DNA from 3 places in the Bradyrhizobium sp. SBR1B genome. Region 2 is predicted to be linked to each of the others. Evidence: riboswitches for the same ligand, from Rfam matches in the RefSeq annotation. Region 2 holds a riboswitch; each other region holds the start of a gene.

Region 1 (3,274 bases), on a different contig from region 2:
ATCTCGGAACGACGGGAAAATGAGCTCGCGCGTTGGCGCATGGTCTGGTCTATCGCCCTCATCCGAACAGCGACATTGGCATTTTGAGTCTTCGGCGAACTCCGGCGGGCAGTTGCAGCGCGTTCTGAATCGGCAAGAGCTTGCCCGACATCCTGGCTACCCGCGAGTATGCGCGCCAGGATCGCAAGCTCACGCATCTTCTGAACCGAGAAAGAAAGCCAGCTCTTGACGTCAGAAGCGAGCCCGGTCTCTAGTTCAACATCGATCGGGACGTGAAGCAACGAGCAGGATGGGGCGAGCTGTACGCGGTCTTTGCCCAGCTTCTCAATGGCTGGCTCCAGCCTCTGGTGGAGCGAGGACAACTTCGACCTCCATACATTTCGGCCGTCGATGACACCAAGAGACAAGACGAGATCAGCTCGGCTACTAGCAATGATCTGATCCAATAACTCTGGCGCTCGAACCAGATCGACGTGCAGACCTGAGGCTGGCAGGCTCAAGGCTGTATCCAGATTGTCGCCCAGGGCACCAAAATAGCTGGCGACCATGATCTTGATAGCCGGTACCTCCTTTATGATCCGGCTATAAGCATGTAGCAAAGATTTTCGGGCCGTCTCATCCAGATCAAGCGCCAGGCAGGGCTCGTCAAATTGAACCCAACTCGCCCCTCGTTGGGCCAATTGATGAAGAACGTCGATATAGACGGGTATCAGATCATCCAATAAAGACAGCGGCTGGAAGGCGCTATCGGCGCTTTTGCCGAGCTTTAGGAATGTGAACGGCCCGATAAGGACCGGGCGAGTCTGAAAGCCGAGAGCCTTTGCTTCCGTATACTCTTCAATCGGTTTGCGAGAGCACAGTCTGAACGTCTGTCCCTTGTAAAACTCGGGAACCATGTAGTGGTAGTTGGTATCGAACCATTTGGTCATCTCCTGCGCGGGGACGCCCGCGCCCCGCGAGTCTTGGTCGACGCTCCCACCCCGGTCGTCGCATTTCGATCCGCGGGCCATGGCGAAGTACGTCTTAAGGGAAGCGATTTCTCCCTTCGAGGCGTAGATCTCAGGGATCGCGCCCACCATGACACTCGTATCGAGCACTTGATCGTACAACGAGAAGTCATTCGACGGAATGATTGTGACGCCGAGGGACCTCTGGCGAGCCCAGTTTGCTGCGCGCAGCCCCGATGCGTCCTCTTGCAACTGATGTTCGGTGATCTTTCCGGCCCAATACCTTTCGAGAGCGAATTTTAGCTCACGCCGTGGACCGATGCGTGGCGTTCCGAGCGTAGCAACCGGAAGCGAGAGAAGAGACATAGCGTTAACCCCTGTTGGGGACAAGGCCATGGCGGACGCAGGCAGGGAAGTCGCGCGAGCGACAGCTGCTTGACGCACCACCGAGACACCCCGCCCGTGGACCGATCTTGTCGGGGCAGGTCTCCTGGCTTGCTGGTCATCGCTACTGTCCTGCCTTCCCAAAGCCGCGCAGGCTTCAGTGACATCGTTGGACAGTGGCTCGCAGCTCACAGTTGCGGGGGCAGCGCCGGCATTTGCACCGGCTTCCCTCTTAGCTCCGGTTCAAACAGGAACCGGAGAACCTCGACGACACGGATTATTCGCTGGCGAACTTTCCCGTCAACCTCCCAGATCATATGGCAAGCAAATCTGCGACGTCTGACAAGCGATTGATCATAAGCGAATCGCCGTTCTCAATGACTAGCCGCCACGTAGAGACGGTCTCTAATCCGCGACGTCGTTACCAGGGATGTCGAAATGAGCATCGGGAACTGCCTTCGGGTGGCTCTGCGCGCGAGACCATGAAAGGACAAATCCAGCCTTCGTGGCAAGACCCACCGCCGCTTCGAGCAGAATGCATTCGACGCGGCATCGGCTCCAGCGGCTCGCCCAGCACGCTCGCCCGGGGCTGCTTCTGGGCTAAGGATCCGCATCGAATAGAGGCGCTTCGGCGGAAATCGATCTCCATACACCACGAGCAGGCTAGTTGCCTGCCAGCGAACCTTTTTTCGACGGCGACTGACCTCCGCTTCGTGTCGTTGGTCAACATTCAGGTCGAGCGAAGAAGTCTATAGCCAAGCACACGCTTCAACGACGAACGCACGCCAAAACTCGTCAGGTACTCCGGCCGAGCCATTTGCCCCTTCGGGTGTGGGACAGGGGTGAACATGCTGCCCCGGATAACCCGATTGTATGCATCGACACGTTCGCACGTAGGAAAGGAGACAAGAAGATAAAAACGGGAGCGTGTTTCCGGCTATCGCCTGGCACGAAGAATGCAATCCGTCAACATGCCCACACTGCTCCTGCTGGGCACGTCTAGCTCAGCCAATTGAATGCTGTCTCGGACGGAGAAGTTAGCGGCGCGTGACACAGGCCAGCGCGCGCTTGCGCCGAACAGCCTCATCTTCGTCGCTAACTTCTTGCTCTCGTCAGAGCAGGTTCAAGGTCACCTGCTAACGCCGAGTCTGGATGAAATGGGATGGGCCGATCTAATGAAGAGGATGTTTGCAAGACCCCTGCTACGGTTTTGTTTGGGTGCATCTCTGATCTGCCTGACCTGGCCGGCCGCCATGAGCAACAGTATTCGCTCTATCCACAGCCCCGTGATCGAGAGATTCAAGTCAACTTGGCGAGCGCAGGATGGTGAGACGCTAGAACAAATAATCTCCAATGGTCGAAGGTGGCACAGTTCGTCCCTCAAATGCGGGGCGCCCTTGAACTTGGCGAAAACGACTTTGTTTTCGTTTCGTGGACCAGGCACCAGAACAACAAATCAGACGAACAGTACGTTATCACCTGGAAGATCACGCCCGATGGTACGACTGAACTTGCGTCAACTTATGCGAAGCCGATGGAATTAGGCTGGCGGGCGCTGGCGCTCTCGTTGATAGCCAGTGAAGTCGCAGCTGGCGATAGACACGCAAACCTTCGCTTTCTACATGACCCGATCAACTTCAACTTTGTAACTACCCCAAAAGGCCAGCTCGGCGATCTTCTTCGGCAAGGCCGATGTACTATCGGTCAACCTGTTGGAGTGGACTACATCCCGAAGGGCAGTGACAAGCCGAACGAGAAACGTGATCTATGGCGTGTTCTTCTAATAGCGGACTGTAATATCTCTGGGCCACGTTATCTTACTTCACCATCTATCTACCGGAGTCTGGGGCGCTGCGCAGCTTTCGAGATGCGGTTCGCCTGCGCCTGCACGGGACGTGGCTAGAGGCCGATTTCTCCCCAAATCAGCTCTAGAAGTTCTGGCG
Region 2 (3,274 bases):
AGATCGGCAAGCTGATCGACGAGGCCGCGCGCTTCGTTGCCGAGCATGTCGATCTCGATGCGGTGCTGCGATCGGCTGCGTCCTGGACACCACAACCCGCCGCGAATGGGCTGAACGTGACGCCGCCGGGCCGGCGCATCGCGCTCGCGCGCGATGCGGCGTTCTCTTTCGTCTATCCGCACATGCTGGAAGCCTGGCGCGGGGCGGGCGCGGAGATCTCGACATTCTCGCCGCTCTCCGATGAAGCGCCCGACGCGAGCGCCGATGTGTGCTGGCTGCCCGGCGGTTATCCCGAGCTGCATGCCGGCAGGATCGCGGCCAATGCGCGTTTTCGCAGCGGCCTGCGCGCCTTCGCCGAAACGCGACCGGTGCACGGCGAATGCGGAGGCTATATGGTGCTGGGAACCGCTTTGACCGATGCGGACGGTGTTCGCCATGAGATGACAGGCCTGCTTGGCCTCGAGACCAGCTTTGCCAAACGTCGCATGCATCTCGGTTATCGTCTCGCGACGCTGGCCGCGCCGATGCCGGGACATCGCCCCAGTGCGCGCCTGCGCGGCCATGAGTTCCACTATTCGACCATTCTTGCCCAGCCTGATACGCCGTTGGCAGTCGTGCACGATGCAACCGGCGCGGTCATTGCCGAGACCGGTTCGCAGCGCGGCCACGCCACCGGCACGTTCTTTCATCTGATCGCGGAGGACCGGTGAGCGGATTCGTCTCCTTCATCTCCGCCGGCCCCGGCGACCCCGAGCTTCTCACGCTCAAGGGCGCCGCGCGGCTGCGCGAGGCCGACGTCGTGCTCTATGACGATCTCGCCTCCGGCGCGATCCTTGATCTCGCCCGGCCCGGCGCCAATCTCGTCGCGGTGGGGAAACGGGCAGGGCGTCCCTCGACCAAGCAGCACCACGTCAACCGCCTGCTGGTCGACTACGCCGCAACAGGTGCGCGCGTGGTTCGGCTCAAGTCGGGCGATGCCGGCATTTTCGGCCGGCTCGAGGAGGAGCTGGAGACGCTGCGTGAGGCCGGCATCGGCTACGAGATCGTTCCCGGCGTCACATCGGCCTGCGTTGCCGCAGCGCAAGCCGGCATCCCCCTGACCCGGCGCCACACCTCGCGCCGGGTGCAATTCGTCACCGGCGCTGATGTCACCGGCGAGTTGCCGCCGAATCTGAATTGGGCGGCCCTGGCCGATCCTGAGGCGACGACCGTGGTCTATATGGGTCGGCGCACCTTCCCCGCGCTTGTCGCAAAGTTGATCGCGCACGGCCTCGCTGCAGATACTCCCGCGCTGTTCGCCGAATCCCTCGGCCGCCCGGACGAACGGCTGGTCCGCACCACCATCGCCGAGCTTGCCGAGCAGCTTGCGCGCGGCGGCGCCGCGTCGACGGCCGCCGTGATCCTGTTTGGGGCGCTGGCGGGGGATTATCCGTCATGACGGCCTTGGCCGCCGTTCGCCCCTTGACGCAGGCTCAGCGAAAGGGGCACACAAGAGAAGCATGGTGCTCGACGCGGCGCAAAGCGCCGGAGCATAATCGGGAATGGGGGTGGGCGGACCCAGTTGCGGCGCCCAAAACCCCAGCCGCCCCCGCGACTGTAAGCGGTGAGGGACTCCGATCAGCCACTGGGCCGCAAGGTCCGGGAAGGCCGGAAATCCCGGGGAACCGCGAGCCAGGAGACCGGCCCTGCACGTTTTGAGGCCAAGGCCGTCGGGTGTGACGGCAGGAAGGAATTGAGCCATGCATATCGAACCCGGGGTCGTGACGGGCGCCAAGCTCGTGTTGAGTTACGCAACCGGCATCGCCGCAGGCGGCGTTGCGCTGAAGCTTGCGGTGGAGACCGTGCGTGAGCAGGGCATCACGTCGTTCGCAGCGCGGACGCTCGCCACCACAGTCCTTGTGTTCATCTTCTTCGAGATCCTGCCGCACTTCCCGGTCGGCGTCTCCGAGGTGCACTTCATTCTCGGCTCGACACTGTTCCTGCTGTTCGGCGCAGCGCCCGCGGCCTTCGGCCTCGCATTCGGCCTGCTGCTCCAGGGCGTATTCTTCGAGCCGGTCGACATCCCGCAATACGGCATGAACGTCACGACGCTGCTGGTGCCGCTGTTCGCGATCCAGGCGATCGCCACACGGATCATCTCGCGCAACACCGCCTATGTCGATTTGAAGTATCGGCAGGCGTTGGCGCTCTCGACGACCTACCAGGCCGGCGTGATCGCCTGGGTGGCGTTCTGGGCGCTCTATGGCTCGGGCTTTGCGATGAGCAACCTCGCCAACATCGCGACGTTCGCGGCGTCCTATGCGCTCGTCATCGTAATCGAGCCGCTGGCCGATCTCGCGGTGCTGGCACTGGCGAAGTCGCTGCGCGGCGTCACCGCGCCCGGTCTCGTCACCCCGCGCCTGCATAACGCGGCCTGAGAGATAAGCGAACGGGCGGCCAGCAGGGCCGCCCGTCGCGTTCGCGATGCTCACGCTCTCCCTGATAGGCATCGGTTGCGGCGATCCCGACCAGCTGACGCGCGCCGCTGTTCAAGCGATCAACGCCGCCGACCTCGTCCTGATTCCGCGTAAGGGTGCCGCGAAGTCCGATCTCGCCGATCTCAGGCGGACGATCTGCGCGAATGTACTCACCGGCGATAACACAGCCATCGCTGAATTCGACCTTCCCGTGCGCGACGCAGGTGAGGCGGAATACCGCAAGGGCGTGGACGATTGGCACGATGCGGTTGCCGCGACTTGGTCGAAAGCGATTGCGAACCATCTCGAAGGCGAGGGCAAGGTTGCGCTGCTGATCTGGGGCGACCCTTCCCTCTATGACTCCTCGCTGCGGATTGCGCGGCGGCTCAATCCCCTGCCTGACATCGAGGTCGTGCCCGGCATCACCTCGATCCAGGCGCTGTGCGCGGCGCATGCGCTGCCGCTCAACGACATCGGCGAGCCCTTTCTGGTCACGACGGGGCGGCGTTTGCGCGAAGGCGGCTGGCCGGCAGGGGTGGATACCGTTGTTGTAATGCTCGACGGCGGCACGGCATTCCAGTCGCTTGATCCAGCCGGGATTCAAATCTATTGGGGCGCCTATCTCGGCATGCCCGACCAGATCGTCATGTCCGGCGTGCTCGCCGAGGTTGGCCCGCGCATCGTTGCGGCGCGGCAGGAAGCGCGCGAGCGGCATGGCTGGATCATGGACAGCTACATTCTCAAGCGCAGGCCGTAAGCGAGGCAGCATGCTCCCCGAATGGGTCACCCGAAATTGCCCCGATGTCTCCGCCGTGCAT
Region 3 (3,274 bases), on a different contig from region 2:
CGGTTCGAGACGCTCACCGCCGAATGCGAGCTGATCGCCAAGCTCGCCACCGACAGCACCAAGCGCGAGTTCTATCTGAAACTCTCGGAACAGTACCGTCAGCTGGCGGTGGACATGCGGCAGGCGATCGCGACCAAGGCTGCGGCGTGACGCCGGCTGCAATCCGTTCTTAAGGTTTGGCGCGCATCCTTGACGTCGCGAGCGATCGCTCGTGATGGAAAGGCCGGGGTTCGCTGCATTGCAGCGCACCCCGCGAGTGTCATTTGCCATGCTTGACAGGGCAATCACATGCGCCTCGTTGCCGTGATCATAGTCGCGCTCATGACGGCGGCCTGCGACCAGGAGCAGGATATCACCGGCTCGACGCCGACCTGCCCGATGCGGAACTACAGCTACAATCCCCGCGACATGAACCAGTGCGTCAGTGCGTGCAAATCGTGCGATCGCGGCACCACGGTCACCTGCACCACCTCCTGCACCCTCAAGGGCGCGCGCTGAGGCTACCGCTTTCTCCGGCGCACCCAGCGGCGGTGCTGGGGCACCGGAACGATTCACTTGGGTTAATCATTGAAGCAGGTGGGCAGGACGCGGAGTCCGATGGAAATGGGTATGCTCGATCCCGGTCGATTTCTGGTGTCGTGCTCGCATTGTGATGCCTGGCCGATGGCGGCCAATGTGAAGCGGTCGAGCTGGTCGGCGTCCCCGCACGAGGTCCGCTTTGTCTGCACGCGCTGTCGTCGCGAGGAGACCGCGATCGTCTCGGCCTCCGGCGAATTGACCCCGATCAAGCGCGTCGATGTTCCGCCGCGCGACGTCGCTGTCGCCTGGGCCCAGGCGCAACGTGTGCGAGGGCGGACCTGAGCGCCCGGCACCCATCGGTCGATTGACTCCCGGGGCCAACGGCTCGTAAATGATCGGCGACGGTTCTCCTCAGGGAGATCAAAAGGGAATGTGGTGCGGGATTGTCCCAACGCAGGGATCTGTCTCAACGCCACGGCTGCCCCCGCAACTGTAAGCGGTGAATCTTTCGTCTCATGCCACTGGGAAACTCGGTCCTGGGAAGGCGACGCGAGGTCACGACCCGCGAGCCAGGAGACCTGCCGTCAGCCGTGGTCACACGCGAAGATGTCGGTCGGGGAGTACAGACATTAGCTTCACCGGAGCAATCCATCGCTCTGCCGTGAAACCTCGTTCGCTGTGACGTGCCACTGACGTCATACCGAGGTTACAATTGTGTCCCGTCTCGTCTCTGCCGCCAGGCGCCTTGCCGTCGGCCTGCTCGTATCCGTTTCCTTCCATTCGCTCGATCTGTCCTCCGCCTTCGCCCAGCACGCGCTTGCCGAGCAATTGCCGCCGATCGAAGTGACGCAGCCCGACGATCACAACCGCACGCGGGCGAGGGCGATCGGTGACGGCGAGGCGACGCGGCAGCGGGCGAGGACGAATGTCGCGCCGGCAGGCAATGGAGCCGGCTCATCTGGCTCCGGCGGTAAGGCTGCCGTCGGCAACGGCGCCATCGTCGGGGCCGCCACGACCGTCATCACGGCCGCGGATATCGCGCATTCGCCATCGCAGACGCTTGCCGAGATCATCGCGACGCAGACGCCGGGGGCCCAGATCACGACGCTCTATGGCGGCCAGATCGGCGCCAAGACCAGCGTGGACCTGCGTGGCTTCGGCGCCTTTGCCACCGCCAACACGCTGGTGCTGGTCAACGGACGACGGTTGAACGACGTCGACATGGCGCAGGTGGACCTCTCCACCATCCCGCTCAATTCGATCGAACGCATCGAGGTCACGCGGGGAAATTCCGGCGCGGTGCTCTACGGCGACAACGCGGTCGGCGGTGTGATCAACATCGTTACAAGAAATGGCGTTGGCGGACCGCCCGTGACCGCGCGCATCGAGGCCGGTTTCGGCTCGTTCAACACCAGGCTCGGCAATGTCTCGACCTCGCTCAATTCCGGCCCGTGGTCGACCTCGTTCTACGGCAATACGGTCAGGACCGATGGCTACCGCGACAACAATCGCTATTCGCAGCAGAACGGCGTCGGCAATCTCAATTACACGACGCCGAGCCTGAGTGCTTTTCTCACCGTCACCGGCGACAATCAGGAGCTGCGGCTGCCGGGCGGCCGCACCGTCGATCCCTCCATCGGCCTCGACGAGCTCAGGGCCAACCGGCGAGGGACCAGCACGCCGTTCAACTACGCCAACCAGGAGGGTTTTGGCGCGACTGCGGGCTTCACCAAGACCCTGGTCAACGGCGTCGATCTCATCGTCGACGGCGGCGTGCGCGACAAGAAGCAGCAGAGTGCGTTCTTTTCCACCCCGACGCCGGTTCCGGCGTTCTTCACGTCGACCTATGTCGGTTCCCATCTGACGAATTGGTCGATCACGCCGCGGCTCAGCGTGAAGAGCCTGCTGCTCGGCATGCCGTCGCAGCTCCTGACCGGCATCGACTATTACGATGCGAGCTTTGAGCAGAATCGCGGCGCCGGGCAGGGGCTCTCCCCATGGCACAATTACGACCTCAGGCAGCAGTCGGTTGCGGGCTATTTCCAGCACACATTGGGAATCGCGCCCACGACCGACATCTCCTACGGCGCGCGGGTGCAGAACGTCAGACTTGCGGCACGCGACAATTTCGACCCGGCAGCTCCCTTCAACGCCGACATCGGCGCGCTGCCGCTGACGAGCAACGAGACCCAATATGCGCTGCATCTCGGCGCCGAGCATCGCCTCAACGACCAGGTCTCGCTGTTCGGCCGCGTTGCGCGCGCTTTCCGCACGCCTGATGTCGACGAGCGCCTGTCCTCGGGGCCTTCCTTCGATCCCTTGACCTTCGCTGCGATCCCGCAAACGTTCGAGCTCAAGACCCAGACCTCTTGGGATATCGAGGGCGGTTTTCGCATCAAGGGAGGCGGATTGCAGCTGCAGAGTAGTCTCTATCTGATGGATCTCACCAACGAGGTCCATTTCAATCCGGTCCTGTTCTACAACACCAATCTCGATCCGACCCGCCGCTACGGCTCGGAGACCAGCCTGTCCTATCGCGTCAACGATGCCCTGCTGCTGCGCTCCGGCGTGGCCTACACCCGCGCGGTCTTCCGCGAAGGCATCTGGGCCGGCAACGACGTGCCGCTGGTGTCGCGCTACACGGCGAGTGCGGGCGTCACCTGGAACATCTGGCAGAATTACGTGGTGCTCGATGCCACCGCGCGCTTCTGGAGCGAGCGACGCATGGACAACGACCAGGCGGGCACCCAGAAGC

Evidence for each region. A riboswitch is a leader RNA that binds a small molecule or an ion and turns the genes downstream of it on or off. The one in region 2 is predicted to bind cobalamin.
Region 1: it holds a riboswitch for cobalamin, as region 2 does, so the genes downstream of both, metE (5-methyltetrahydropteroyltriglutamate--homocysteine S-methyltransferase) here and GGD61_RS17710 (energy-coupling factor ABC transporter permease) in region 2, are expected to answer to the same signal.
Region 3: it holds a riboswitch for cobalamin, as region 2 does, so the genes downstream of both, GGD61_RS12060 (TonB-dependent receptor domain-containing protein) here and GGD61_RS17710 (energy-coupling factor ABC transporter permease) in region 2, are expected to answer to the same signal.

What each region holds. Positions count from the first base shown of each region.
Region 1 is NZ_JACIHC010000010.1:105,843-109,116, reverse strand. Features, by position in the region: gene metE (5-methyltetrahydropteroyltriglutamate--homocysteine S-methyltransferase) at 1-1,313, opposite strand, end outside; cobalamin riboswitch at 1,410-1,613, opposite strand.
Region 2 is NZ_JACIHC010000006.1:84,068-87,341, reverse strand. Features, by position in the region: gene GGD61_RS17720 (cobyrinate a,c-diamide synthase) at 1-710, shown strand, start outside; gene cobA (uroporphyrinogen-III C-methyltransferase) at 707-1,438, shown strand; cobalamin riboswitch at 1,484-1,703, shown strand; gene GGD61_RS17710 (energy-coupling factor ABC transporter permease) at 1,740-2,417, shown strand; gene cobF (precorrin-6A synthase (deacetylating)) at 2,464-3,213, shown strand; gene cobT (nicotinate-nucleotide--dimethylbenzimidazole phosphoribosyltransferase) at 3,224-3,274, shown strand, end outside.
Region 3 is NZ_JACIHC010000004.1:70,369-73,642, forward strand. Features, by position in the region: gene GGD61_RS12045 (hypothetical protein) at 1-150, shown strand, start outside; gene GGD61_RS12050 (hypothetical protein) at 289-498, shown strand; gene GGD61_RS12055 (hypothetical protein) at 610-861, shown strand; cobalamin riboswitch at 905-1,120, shown strand; gene GGD61_RS12060 (TonB-dependent receptor domain-containing protein) at 1,234-3,274, shown strand, end outside.